One region of the Paenibacillus sp. 1SOY10 genome, then DNA from elsewhere that is predicted to be linked to it. Evidence: riboswitches for the same ligand, from Rfam matches in the RefSeq annotation. Region 1 holds a riboswitch; each other region holds the start of a gene.

Evidence for each region. A riboswitch is a leader RNA that binds a small molecule or an ion and turns the genes downstream of it on or off. The one in region 1 is predicted to bind cyclic di-AMP.
Region 2: another riboswitch for cyclic di-AMP. It lies ahead of AC1VOR_RS22845 (C40 family peptidase); the one in region 1 lies ahead of AC1VOR_RS14925 (APC family permease).
Region 3: another riboswitch for cyclic di-AMP. It lies ahead of AC1VOR_RS22620 (ubiquitin-like domain-containing protein); the one in region 1 lies ahead of AC1VOR_RS14925 (APC family permease).

Annotation. Positions count from the first base shown of each region.
Region 1 is NZ_JBXENK010000005.1:208,984-213,198, forward strand. It holds gene AC1VOR_RS14915 (cation-translocating P-type ATPase) at 1-973, shown strand, start outside; gene AC1VOR_RS14920 (threonine aldolase family protein) at 1,139-2,263, shown strand; cyclic di-AMP (ydaO/yuaA leader) riboswitch at 2,441-2,614, shown strand; partial or broken gene AC1VOR_RS14925 (APC family permease) at 2,719-4,215, shown strand, end outside.
Region 2 is NZ_JBXENK010000018.1:27,938-32,152, forward strand. It holds gene AC1VOR_RS22835 (M1 family metallopeptidase) at 1-1,131, shown strand, start outside; gene AC1VOR_RS22840 (hypothetical protein) at 1,154-1,984, shown strand; cyclic di-AMP (ydaO/yuaA leader) riboswitch at 2,206-2,342, shown strand; gene AC1VOR_RS22845 (C40 family peptidase) at 2,347-2,838, shown strand; gene AC1VOR_RS22850 (GNAT family N-acetyltransferase) at 3,033-3,539, shown strand; gene AC1VOR_RS22855 (c-type cytochrome) at 3,702-4,064, shown strand; gene AC1VOR_RS22860 (4a-hydroxytetrahydrobiopterin dehydratase) at 4,159-4,215, opposite strand, start outside.
Region 3 is NZ_JBXENK010000017.1:45,649-49,863, reverse strand. It holds gene AC1VOR_RS22630 (HD domain-containing protein) at 1-1,079, shown strand, start outside; gene AC1VOR_RS22625 (TatD family hydrolase) at 1,093-1,869, shown strand; cyclic di-AMP (ydaO/yuaA leader) riboswitch at 2,084-2,297, shown strand; gene AC1VOR_RS22620 (ubiquitin-like domain-containing protein) at 2,561-3,697, shown strand; gene rnmV (ribonuclease M5) at 3,842-4,215, shown strand, end outside.

The DNA.
Region 1 (4,215 bases):
CGGGGCAGAGATTGATACCTTGTCTGACAAGGAATTTGCCGAGAAGATTCGCAACATTCGCGTATTTGCCCGTGTCTCGCCAGAACATAAGGTGAAGATCGTCAAGGCCTTCAAGGCCCAGGGCAACATTGTCTCCATGACGGGAGACGGTGTGAACGACGCACCTTCACTTAAGAATGCCGATATCGGCGTCGCCATGGGGATTACCGGGACGGATGTGTCGAAGGGTGCCAGTGACATGATCTTGACCGATGATAACTTTACGACGATTGTCCAGGCCATTCGGGAAGGACGGAACATTTACGCCAACATTCGCAAGACCGTTACCTTCCTGTTAGCCTGTAACTTTGGGGAAATCGTGGCGATTCTGGCTTCGATCCTGTTCTTCTGGCCGCTGCCACTACTGGCTACCCAAATTCTCTGGATTAACCTGGTGACAGACACGCTGCCGGCAATTGCCTTGGGCGTTGACCCTGGTGAGAAGGATGTCATGAAGCGCAAGCCACGGAACCCCAAGGAGAGCTTCTTTGCTGGAGGTGCGGCGCTGCAAGCGGTACTTGGCGGATTGCTGATCGGGGCATTAACGTTGGTTGCCTTCTACGTCGGGTTGGCTGAGCACGGATATGGCCTGCGTTCTCCGAATATCTCGGAAGAGGCTATGACCTACGCCCGGACGATGGCCTTTGTCGTATTGGCCGCGTCCCAGTTGTTCTACTCGTTCTCCAAACGCAGTGCTACAAAGTCCATCTTCGCCGTCGGCCTGTTCTCTAACAAGCTGCTGGTTGGTGCGGTTATCGCAGGTCTGGTGCTGCAATACGCTTCGATCTCCATTCCGTTCCTGGCCGCTGCCTTCAAGGTACAGAACCTGAGCCTGCCGGACTGGGGCCTGGTATTCGTCCTTGCCTTGATTCCGTTAATTCTTAACGAAATCATTAAGGTGTTTGTACGGATGAGAAGAGGAGCGTCAGCGTAATCGTGTTGCGGGTAAGTGGATGCAAGTGCGCGGGTGAAAAGGCCTGCGCACTTTTTGTCATTATTTCTAAATCGATTTATTCCATCTTCCTCGGAGTTCGCTATAATAAAGCTTAAATTAAACATAAATGATTAGTGGATAGGAATAGGAGAGGAGTAACAAGTGATGGCTGACAATCAGGGAAAGCTGGATAAGAAGTCCTTGGCGGACGCATTCAAACGCACGGTATATCAAGTGCCGGGGCATGGGAAGCGGAATGTGGATGTGTTGAAGCAAGCCTTGGAGAAGGTGAGCGGTGGACTGGACAGCGATATGTATGGGAAAGGACAGGCCATCGAGGACTTCGAAGCGAAGATGGCGGGCGTATTGGGCAAGGAAGCGGCCGTATTTTTTCCTAGTGGTACGATGGCGCAGCAAATCGCGCTTAGAATGTGGTGCGACCAGAAAGGGACAAAGCGGGTGGCCTACCATCCTCTCTGTCACCTGGAGATTCATGAAGAGGACGGATTGAAGGAGTTGCATGGAATACAGCCTGTGCTGCTTGCGGACGCGAATCGTCTCATTCGTCTGGCTGATGTCCGGAATATGGACGAAGATATCGCTTGTCTACTGTTGGAACTACCACAGCGCGAAATCGGCGGGCAGTTGCCTGCATTTGCCGAATTGGAAGCCATCTCTTCCTACTGCCGGCAGCGTGGAATCAAGCTGCACCTGGATGGTGCACGCCTCTTTGAGGTTCTTCCCTACTATGAGAAAACAGCAGAGGAGGTATGCGCTCTGTTCGACAGTGTGTATATCTCGTTCTATAAGGGCCTTGGCGGAATTGCCGGAGCCATTCTGGCCGGGGACCGTGAATGGGTGGATGAATCCAAGGTATGGAAACGGCGTCACGGTGGGGATTTGATCAGCCTGTATCCTTATTTTCTTAGTGCAGATTATTATTACGAATTAAGAGTGGGCAAGATGGAACAATATTACCGACAGGCGCGGGAGCTAGCTCAGCTCTATAATCGTTGCCGTCATTTCAGCACCCTGCCGGAGGTTCCTGTGTCCAATATGTTCCATGTTCATGTAGATCTGCCCAAGGAGCAACTGGAGCAGCTTCTGCTTGAGGTATACCGGGAGACAGGCGTCGGCTTGACGCCTATGGTCAAGGAACGGATGAGCGGCGGCTGTGGCTTTGAGGTGAGCGTGGGTGATCGGTATGCCGAGGTTCCCAAGGATAAGCTGCAATTGGCGTTCCGGCTGCTGAATCAGAAGTTGGAACGGGAAGACCATGAATTGCATTAACACAGAATGGCGTAAGAACGTGATTTTCGTTGATTGTGCGAAATAATCGACGAGGGAAGAGCGTGTAAACGCTTATCTGAATCCAGTTGATACAAATCCTTCTTCTTTTGACCTTTAACCTGCCTTTACACCCTCCTGGCGGAGGGAGTATGATTCAGCAGTAGTAATTAAATGACAAATACCTGATCGCTGAATTCTGTGAAATTCAGAAACGGGGGAACCATCGGAAGGGGCCGTGCTTGGCCCGTTTCAGGGGTGAATCGCTGGGCTGGCTTGTTTGCCATCCCGGGGTAGGGCTGCTTTCGTGCCCGAATCCGTCAGCTAACTCCGTAAGCGTCCGAAAGAGGGAATTGTCGTGGCTATACGCCGCGGGAAAGTCCAACTTTCCTGCGGCTTTTTTCTGCTGTCATTGGGGCGGGAGATTGGCAACTTGGAGCTAGAAGAGGGGATATAAGATGGTAAACAAAGTCAAACGGGTGCTCATTGGACGGCCGATGAAAAGTAGGGAGATTGAGGGGGAAAAGCTGGGCAAGCTGAAGGCGCTGGCCATCCTGTCTTCGGATGCACTGTCATCTGTAGCCTACGGAACTGAGCAAATCCTGCTGGTCCTGATGGCGGCGGGGTTCTCCGCCCTATGGTATTCGATTCCGATTTCCTTTGCCGTACTTGGGCTATTATTCATACTGATCCTGTCTTATCGGCAGACGATCTTCTCTTATCCCTCCGGGGGTGGGGCTTACATCGTGGCCATGGATAATCTGGGACGGTCTACCGGACTGCTTGCCGGGGGTTCGTTGCTCGTTGACTATATCTTGACCGTAGCGGTGAGCTCGTCTGCCGGGACGGATGCGATTATATCGGCCTTTCCGGTACTACAGGATCACCGGGTTCTGATTGCCCTGATCATGATTACACTGCTTACGCTGATGAATCTGCGCGGTGTGACGGAATCGGCCTCTGTGCTGGCCGTGCCGGTATATCTGTTTGTTATTGCGATCTTCGTGTTAATCGGTTCTGGAGTGGTCAAGTATGCCATGGGTGGGATTCATGCCGCCACGCCGGAGGTGGAGGCTACCGTATCCAACATCAGCCTGTTCCTGCTATTGAAGGCCTTTAGCTCAGGTTGTTCGGCCTTGACTGGAGTAGAGGCGGTGTCCAACGCCATCCCGAACTTCAAGAAGCCAGCAGCCCATAATGCAGCGGCTACCCTGGCAATGATGGGTATCATTCTGTGCACGATGTTTATCGGCATTAGCCTGCTGGCATATTGGTATGGAATCAAGCCTGATCCGCAGGCTACTGTGGTGTCGCAGATCGCGGAGTCTACTTTTGGTCGGGGCACGCTTTACTATGTCATCCAGGGCATTACCGCATTGATCTTGTTCCTGGCAGCCAACACGGCATACTCGGCGTTTCCGCTGCTGGCGTTCATGCTGGCCAAAGACAAATATATGCCGCATGCCTTTATGGTGCGCGGAGATCGACTTGGCTTCTCTAACGGCATTATTTTCCTGGGCGTGACTTCTGCTCTGCTGGTCATTGGCTTTGGCGGGAATACGGAGAGCTTGATTCCTCTCTATGCTGTGGGGGTGTTTATCCCGTTCACCTTGTCCCAACTGGGAATGATGATCCGCTGACTGAAGCTCAAGCCCAAGGGCTGGGTTCTCCGGTTTGCAATCAATACAGTGGGTATGCTCACGACGCTCGGGATTACGCTGATTTTTATCATCACCAAATTTTCGCATGTGTGGGTAGTCTTCATTTTCCTGCCGCTGGTGATGTTTCTGTTCTACCAGATTCACCGTCATTATCTGAACATTGCTCAGCAGCTACGGATTTCCATGGATGTGGAGAAGCCCGTCATGAAGGGCAGCACGATCGTGGTGCCGGTAGCCGGAATTACGCGGGTCGTGATGAATTCCCTGAGTTATGCCAAATCCTTGACCGATAAT
Region 2 (4,215 bases), on a different contig from region 1:
CAGTTCTATGCCGACGATGTCCATGATTTCGCTTGGTCGGCGTCGCCTGACTTTATTTATGCGGAAGAGCCCTTCTCTTCTACCGAAGTGCCAGGTGTTCGGGTCAAGCTCTATCTGGATCCAGCGCATGAGGACCTGAAAGAACGCTACTTCTACGCCGCCAAGGTGGCTCTGGCTAATTTCAGTGAGTGGTACGGGCGTTATCCGTACTCCACCTTGTCGATCGTGGTTCCCCCGGCGGGGGGCAATGGTGCCGGCGGTATGGAATACCCCACCTTGGTCACAGCCTTCGGCGCTCGCGGCGATTCCCCGGATTATGATGAGCTTGAACGCACCGTCATTCATGAAATTGCTCACCAGTTTTTTTACGGAATGATCGCTAGCAACGAATTTGAAGAAGCTTGGCTGGACGAAGCCTTCGCTTCCTATGCCGAAGATAAATTAATGGAACAAGAATTTGGCATTGCCCCGAACCTGCCTATACAATCAACGTTGATCTCTGCTCCCGAGTCCCTGACGCAGCCTGCTTGGGAGTATGCACCAGGAGATGGTTACGCCCGCAATGTCTACTACCGGGGCAAATTGATTCTGCTGGATATTGAACGCCAGGTGGGTAGCAAGACCATGAAGCGTATTCTCAATACCTACAGCTACAAGTACCGATTCAAGCACCCGACCACAGCCGATTTCCAGCGGATTGTCGAACAAGTAACGGGACGAAGCTGGAAGACTTATTTTAACCAATATGTATTTGATGATAAAATGGCCGACTTCTCCGTGGACGACATTCGCGTAACATCGATCCAGCAAGACAAGGGTACTTTGTATGAGTCAGCCGTAACGTTCTCACGCAAAGGAGCCACACATCCGAAGGTGCCCTTATTATTCACCTTCACGGATGGTCATACCGTACGCAAAGAGTGGAATGGTGAAGATCATCGACTAGAGCTTAAGCTCCAGTATAAGGCTCCCATCGACTGGGTCCAAATTGACCCCGAATATACGCTGGTAGTAGAGAATAAGCGAATTAACAACTACCTGAAAGCAGACATTCCGAAGCCGCTTCTCTCCCGCTCCAATATGAGCGTCACCAAGTTGCTGGAGGCAGTCCTAGGTCTATTCATTTGGTAGGCATCTATAAAGGAGGGATGAAATGAGTTATGTCCGTCAGGGTTTTACCGCTCTCAAGAGTCAATTCCTCTCAGTGATTGTTCTATTTCTCTACCAGTTGCTATGGGGACTGCTTATATATCGGCTTGCTGATACCGCCATTACCTCTCTGTTACAGAGGTACCCTAATCCGCCACCCACACCTCTTGCGAAAATATTGTTCCTGCTGGAGGGGCAAGTCAATCTGTGGAGTCATCCCGATGTACAACGGTACCTCTGGCTGCTGGCCGGCATGATTGTACTACGACTTCTTCTCACCCCTTTTATTCAAGCCGGTATCCTGTATGGGCTTACCCCGTCTGAGGAGCGCGCATCTGGCTTCCCGTTGTTTCGGGGAATGAAAGAGTTTGGTAAGCCGGTCTTGCTATTCTATATCTTGGAGCTGACTCTGGTTCTGCTGCCGGCCTTGTGGATCATCCCCAAGTTATGGTCCCTATGGCCAGGTCTGCTGAGTGCCGCAGATCATTTGCCTATTTGGCTCACCGGACTAGGTCTCCTGCTGGGCTGGTTCCTGTACGGCTGGGTCGTTCGGCAATGCTTGTTATTTATTCAGTTCGGCTATCTATTTAAATCCGGAGCATGGAGCTCCCTGCTGGTGGGCATTCGCCACCTCTTGCAAGGCTTAGGCATAGCTCTGATTCTTGGCTTCTCCGCGCTCGTGGTATTCCTGCTCATGGGCACCGTATCCTGGATCTGGACCGGTCTGCTCGCATTAATCGTGCAGCAAACCTATCCTTTCTTTCGCTGCACTTTTAGAGTTTGGCAGGTTACCTCTCAATTTCAACTTTGGAGAGCAAAAACACAAAAAAGTTAAAATTTCTTTACCTTCTCCAAACCCATAGGGCACAAGGACTTTGCAAGCTGGCAAAGTCCTTTGTGCTCTATTTGTTCTCTTAATCTTGTGAATTAAGCATTGCCAAAATATACTACCCTCTGCTACAATAACAGCAGGCAATTTAAGTAACAGTTTTGTAATTACTTTTGTCATCTTTGGTAGCATCACGTTGCCATCTGCCATTAAGGCAAATTTAGGTGTGAAATCAAAAGCCGAGTTCCCTTCACCGGGGAAACGGGGGAACCACTTTGGGTGAATTGATCTCGCAATAGAGGGATCATAGGGGACCTTCAACCGAATCCTTAAGCTAACCTCGTAGGCACTGGAAGGAGCATAACTTCTTGAAGAAGCGTTTAACCGTAGCAGCAGTAAGTTTTGCATTGCTTTTCACCCTCGGAACAGGTAGCGCTTTCGCGGATTCCAAACTGAACACCGCGATTGATGGAGCTCTTGGTACCGACTATGTTGCCGGCGGAACCTCAACATCTGGTTTCGACTGCTCAGGATTTACTATGTATGTGTTCTCTAAAATTGGCATCAAACTTCCTCATCAATCCGGATCACAATATAAGATGGGAACGGCCGTAAAGAAAAGTGAACTCATTGCTGGCGATTTGGTATTCTTCAACACTTCTGGTAAGGGAGTCTCCCACGTAGGTGTCTACGTAGGCGACGGCGAATTTGCTCATGCTTCTACTTCTAAAGGAGTTATCATTAGCAAATTGAGCCAGAAATATTATGCAGAACGCTATATCGGTGCTAAGCGTATCATGAGCACTGACAAGTATGAAGAAGTGACCGGCGATGCTGCCGAGCACGATGATGTTGAATAGGTACTAACATTCAAACCCGTGGAGATGTTGATTACAACATTCTCGCGGGTTTTTTATTTGCTACACTTCCCAGTCAGAAAACGCTAACCCACTCCGGTAAACCTTTACAAGCCCGACAAATCCCGTTATTGTGAGGGTACGAGAATATTCACGGTCCTGTCACCTCATACATGCCGGATTAAAGGAGAGGCAAAATGGATAAACCAATCATTCAATTTCAGATTGCACCGATGGAAGAAGCTCATGGAGCCGAGATTTGTACCTGGCATTACGATTCTCCTTATGATATCTATAGCTGGCTGCCGTGGGAACAAATGAAAGCGCTCGATGTAGAGTTCGGGAATCCTGTGATACGAACTGAACAGTATATATCCGTTCTGGACCAAGACGGAAGCCTCGTCGGGTTCGCCCAATATTTCCCCTTACAAGGTGTTACCCGTCTGGGTATAGGTTTGAAACCCGAATTATGCGGAAATGGCTTGGGTAAGTCTTTTGTGGAGGCTATTGTCGCAGAAGCTCGAAGACGCAAGCCCGACAACGAAATCGATTTGGAAGTGCTCACCTGGAACACTCGAGCGATCCGGGCTTACCAGAAGGTAGGCTTTACCATTACCGATTTGTACGAGAAGATGACTCCGGGTGGGGTATCTAAGCCATTCTATTGCATGGTGTACAAAGGCGATTCCACTTCAGCTCAGTAACTCAAGCTAACATGATCATCTCGACCGATGATTCGCTATGAACTAAAGCACATTCCAACACGAATTTAAAATTCATTCGTTTCCAAATTTGTCACAAAGGCTATGAACGGGCAGTTTGTTCCGTTATAATAATAGGTAGCTGACATAGGAGGGACGATTGAAATGCAAAAGTGGATCATGAGCGGTTTGTTCATTATAGCAGGCGCTTTTGCCCTTGTACTCATGTTTACCTTACCTAGCCGAGAACAAACTGAAGAAGAAGCCAAGCCCCCGCAATTGCCCGAAATTACGATGAACGCGGAACAAGCCGAAACTCTGGTCCGGGCTAACTGTATTAGCTGTCATGGCGACCAGCTTCAGGGTGGAGCGGGCCCGGCTCTGGACAAAATCGGGGCCCAACTGACAACAGAAGAGCTATATTCCATCATTGCCAAGGGAAAAGGCGGCATGATGCCTGCGTTCAAGGATCGCTTGCAGGATGAAGAGATTGCGAACGTAGCCATGTGGCTTGCGGAGAAGAAATAACGGATAGACAAAACACCCCCACCAAGGTGTAATGCCATTAAGTGAAGTTCATCTTAATGACATTTTCACCAAGGTGGGGGTGTTTGCTTTGGAATCAGGACATCTTCTCGAAGGCCTCATTGTATTGCTGTGCCTCTTTGATATCAACGGC
Region 3 (4,215 bases), on a different contig from region 1:
GAATTATTTCTCAGTTTGAGCGCGGCGGATATGCAGACTGGCCTGGGGAGGAGAAGCTGGTTGCTTTATGTGCGGCACTACTGCACGATCTGGGCCATGGGCCATTCTCTCATTCCATTGAGCAGGCCTTCGAGATGGACCATGAGGATTGGACTTGCAAAATTTTGCTGGGGGATACCGAGGTAGGTAGTGTACTGCGCCGAATATCTCCTGATTTTCCAGAGAAGGTCGCATCCGTCATTCGCAAGGATTATGATAATCCGATTGTGGTTAATCTGGTATCCAGTCCTCTTGATGCGGATCGAATGGACTATCTGCTGCGTGATGCTTATTTCACAGGGGTGAACTACGGTACGATTGATATGGACCGAATTTTGCGAATGCTGCGGCCTTTCCAAGGAAGGGTGGTAGTGAAGGAGTCAGGAATGCATGCGGTGGAAGATTATCTGATGTCCCGTTATCAAATGTATTGGCAGATTTACTTCCATCCGGTAACACGCAGCTCAGAAATTATACTCCGCCAAATTCTGCGCCGGGCGAAAGAACTATATCGGGATCATTATAAATTTGCATTCCTGCCCTATCCGCTCCCCAGCCTCTTCGATGGAAATATAAACGTCCGTGATTACCTGCAGTTGGACGAGGCATTGATGCAAACGGCCTTCATGCAATGGACTCGGGAAGCGGATGAGCGGCTTAGTGATTTGTGTATCCGGTTTTTAAATCGGAAATTGTATAAATATGTAGAGGTTGAGACGATTGATCTGGAAATGTTGGGACAAATTCGTACCGCTTTCGAACAGGTAGGATTAAATCCCGATTACGATATGGAAATTGATTTTCCAACGGATCTACCTTATGATGTGTTCCGTCCGGACGAGGGAATTGGGGAGAAGCAAATCCTGTTACTGGACCGCCAAGAGCAGTTGCGGGAAATCTCTGAGGTGTCCGATATTGTCAGGTCGATTAGCGGACTGCATCGGGGGAAATATCATTTGTATTATCCCGACAATAAGTTATGCGCTGTCATGGATCAGTTACCCCGTGAAGTTGCGCAAATTTTTAAACAACGCATTTAGGAGGTCAGAGGACATCATGTTATTTGATACACATACGCATTTGGATGCAACCCAATTTGACGAAGATCGTGAGGAAGTGATTGCGCGTGCCGTAGAACAAGGGGTTACGCGAATGATTAACATCGGGTTTAACCGGGAGACGATCCCGACAACGATGAAGTTGGCCGAGTCTTATGACTTCATTTATGCTGCGGTAGGGTGGCACCCTCAGGATGCCATTACGATGCAAGAGGGAGATTTGGACTGGATTGCTGAATTATGCAAGCATGAGAAGGTAGTCGCTATCGGTGAGATCGGACTGGATTATTATTGGGATACCTCCCCTAAAGAGGTGCAGCATAAGGTGTTCCGCAAGCAAATCGGGCTGGCTCGCAGTCTCGGCATGCCGATTTGCATTCATAATCGTGATGCTCATGAGGACGTCGTCAAAATTTTGCGCGAAGAAAAAGCTCATAAAGTGGGAGGTGTTATGCATTCTTATTCTGGCAGTTGGGAAATTGCCAAAATGTGTCTGGATTTGGGATTTCATTTGTCGTTTGGCGGACCCATTACGTTTAAAAATGCAAAGCAGCCGAAAGAAGTATTGGCAAAGACACCTATTGACCGATTATTGATCGAAACGGATTCCCCTTATTTAACTCCTCATCCATTTAGAGGTAAACGAAACGAGTCTGCTCATGTACGCCTGGTTGCCGAAATGGCTGCCGAGCTAAAAGGGTTAACCTTTGAGGAAATTGCCCAAATTACCACTCGAAATGCACTGGAACGATTTGGTATTCCGAGTATTTGAGAGATAAACGGATGAAAAAGCGAGGATTTCGGAAAGATTAATACATTTTAACCATTAAAACGGATATAATTACATTTTTTTAACCATTTATTTAAAAAAACGTGGTTGATTCGTCCTTTACAACATGCATCGAAACAGGATAGAATTTTTTCAGTGATCGTTTTGATCCGTTTCGAACACTTGAAATTTGGATCACTTCGATGCTTGATTCCATGAACCAGTCTCGCTGAATCTCCGAATGGAGAACGGGGGAACCAATGCAAGCGACTAGCGGCGAATTTGCCAACTGCGCTCGTATTTGATTTCTTTATCAGGGTCTATGGGGTGAATTCGAGGTCATTGCGCCATGAGCGAATGTACTGAGAAGGGGCGGCTCTCTTTCGTCCTAACCCGACAGCTAACCTCGTAAGCGTATCAAGAGAGGTAACTCGTGCAGCCTACTACACCAAGACCATCAGGAAGCCACGAAGGAGTTCCTCTAACTCTTTCTTTAGGCTTCTTTTGTTTTGAATAAAAGTAGTAGGGTCATCATACTGTTGATAAACAGGAGGTGACACCCGCAGGGCAGACTGGGAAAGGATACGAAATGCACGTGAGCAAGAGCCGCATTTCGTAAATCAAGAATGTAGTCGCGTCAAATGTAATTGTGCATCGATCTTGACGGCGAGGCTATGTAAGGAGGACGGAAGATATGGGCATTTTCCGCAAAGAGGAGACCCATGAATCACGCTCATCCAGCATGTCTTACGCATTGCGATGGAAGCAGTTAAATATTCGTCAGGTTGCGCTCGTCGGCGTTCTGACCATCGCGGTAATCATCATCATCCTCATATGGCTGTATGGCCAGCAAAATAAACAAATCTCCCTGGTTGTCGACGGTAATGTCCAATCAGTGGAAACCCGGGAAGACAGCGTTGCTGACCTGCTGGATGAACAGGCCATCAATCTGCATCCCAAAGATACATTATCGCGTCCGCTAGATAGCATGCTGGAAGATGGCGACCGTGTCGTCATTGTGCGGGCGGTTCCGGTAAAGGTGAGTGTGGACGGAGAGACAAAAACGACTTTCACTACCAAGGAGAAGGTCAAAGATGTGCTAGATGAGCTAGGCGTCACTTTGAATCAAGATGATAAGGTAACACCTGCCCTGGATCGCAAGTTGGACTCGGACGCAGGAATCACCATTGTTCGGGTGAGCAAGCATTTGGTACAAACCGAAGAAGCTGTGCCTTTTAACGTCGTAAAGACATCCGATAAGGAATTGCTGAAGGGAACGACAAAGGTCGTTCAGCCTGGCAGTGAGGGCATGGTCATTCACAACATCGAGAAAACCTATGAGGACGGAGTATTCGTGACCAAGCGCTGGCTTGGCAAGGAGGTCTCGAAGGAGGCCCAGCCTAAAGTCGTGGCCGTAGGCACGAAAGAACCGACAGCCGTTCTGTCGGCTAGCATCAGCCGCAGCGCAAATACTGTGAACATTGGCGGCAATGCCACCAAGAACGGTGTCTCTTTTAAATATAAAAAGATGCTTAAGAATGTTACGCTGACCGCCTACTCTTCGGAGCAAGAAGGAATTGGCACTCGTACAGCTTCCGGCACTCGCGTGACGGAGGGCAGAACGATTGCCGTTGACAAATCCGTCGTTCCGCTTGGCTGGTGGGTCTACATTGAAGGAATCGGGTTCCGCAAGGCTGAAGATACCGGCGGAGCCATCAAGGGAAATAAAATGGACGTTTACTACGACAGCTTGAAGACGGCTAAAAACTTTGGCCGTAAGAAAGGTCGTACCGTATATGTCATCGGCCCGACGAAGCCGGAATTAAACTAGCTTCTCCGTTTTACAATGCGGAGGAAGTGGGATACAATATGTACACAAAGTATTCAGGATGATGATAAAGACAGTGGATTAGAAGAGGATGAGAATCCTCTTCTTTTTGTTGTAGTAGAGGCAAATGGAAAGAAGGTAACCCGGATGATCAAGGAAGTCATCGTGGTGGAGGGCCGGGATGATACCGTAGCCGTCAAGCGGGCCGTTGAAGCGGATACGATTGAAACGGGCGGGTCAGCCATCAACGAGACTACGCTTAAGAAGATTGCTCTGGCGCAAGAACGCCGGGGCGTTATTATATTTACCGATCCCGATCACGCTGGAGAACGGATTCGCAAGATCGTGGCAACTCGGGTGCCCGGGTGCAAGCATGCCTTCTTACCTGAAGCGGAGGCCACGAAGCGAGGGGATATCGGTGTGGAGAATGCCACGCCAGAGGCGATTCGTACGGCGCTGGCGCGCCTGCATAACGAAGTGCCAGGGGTGGAGCCTATCATCGCCTGGGAAGACCTGATTAC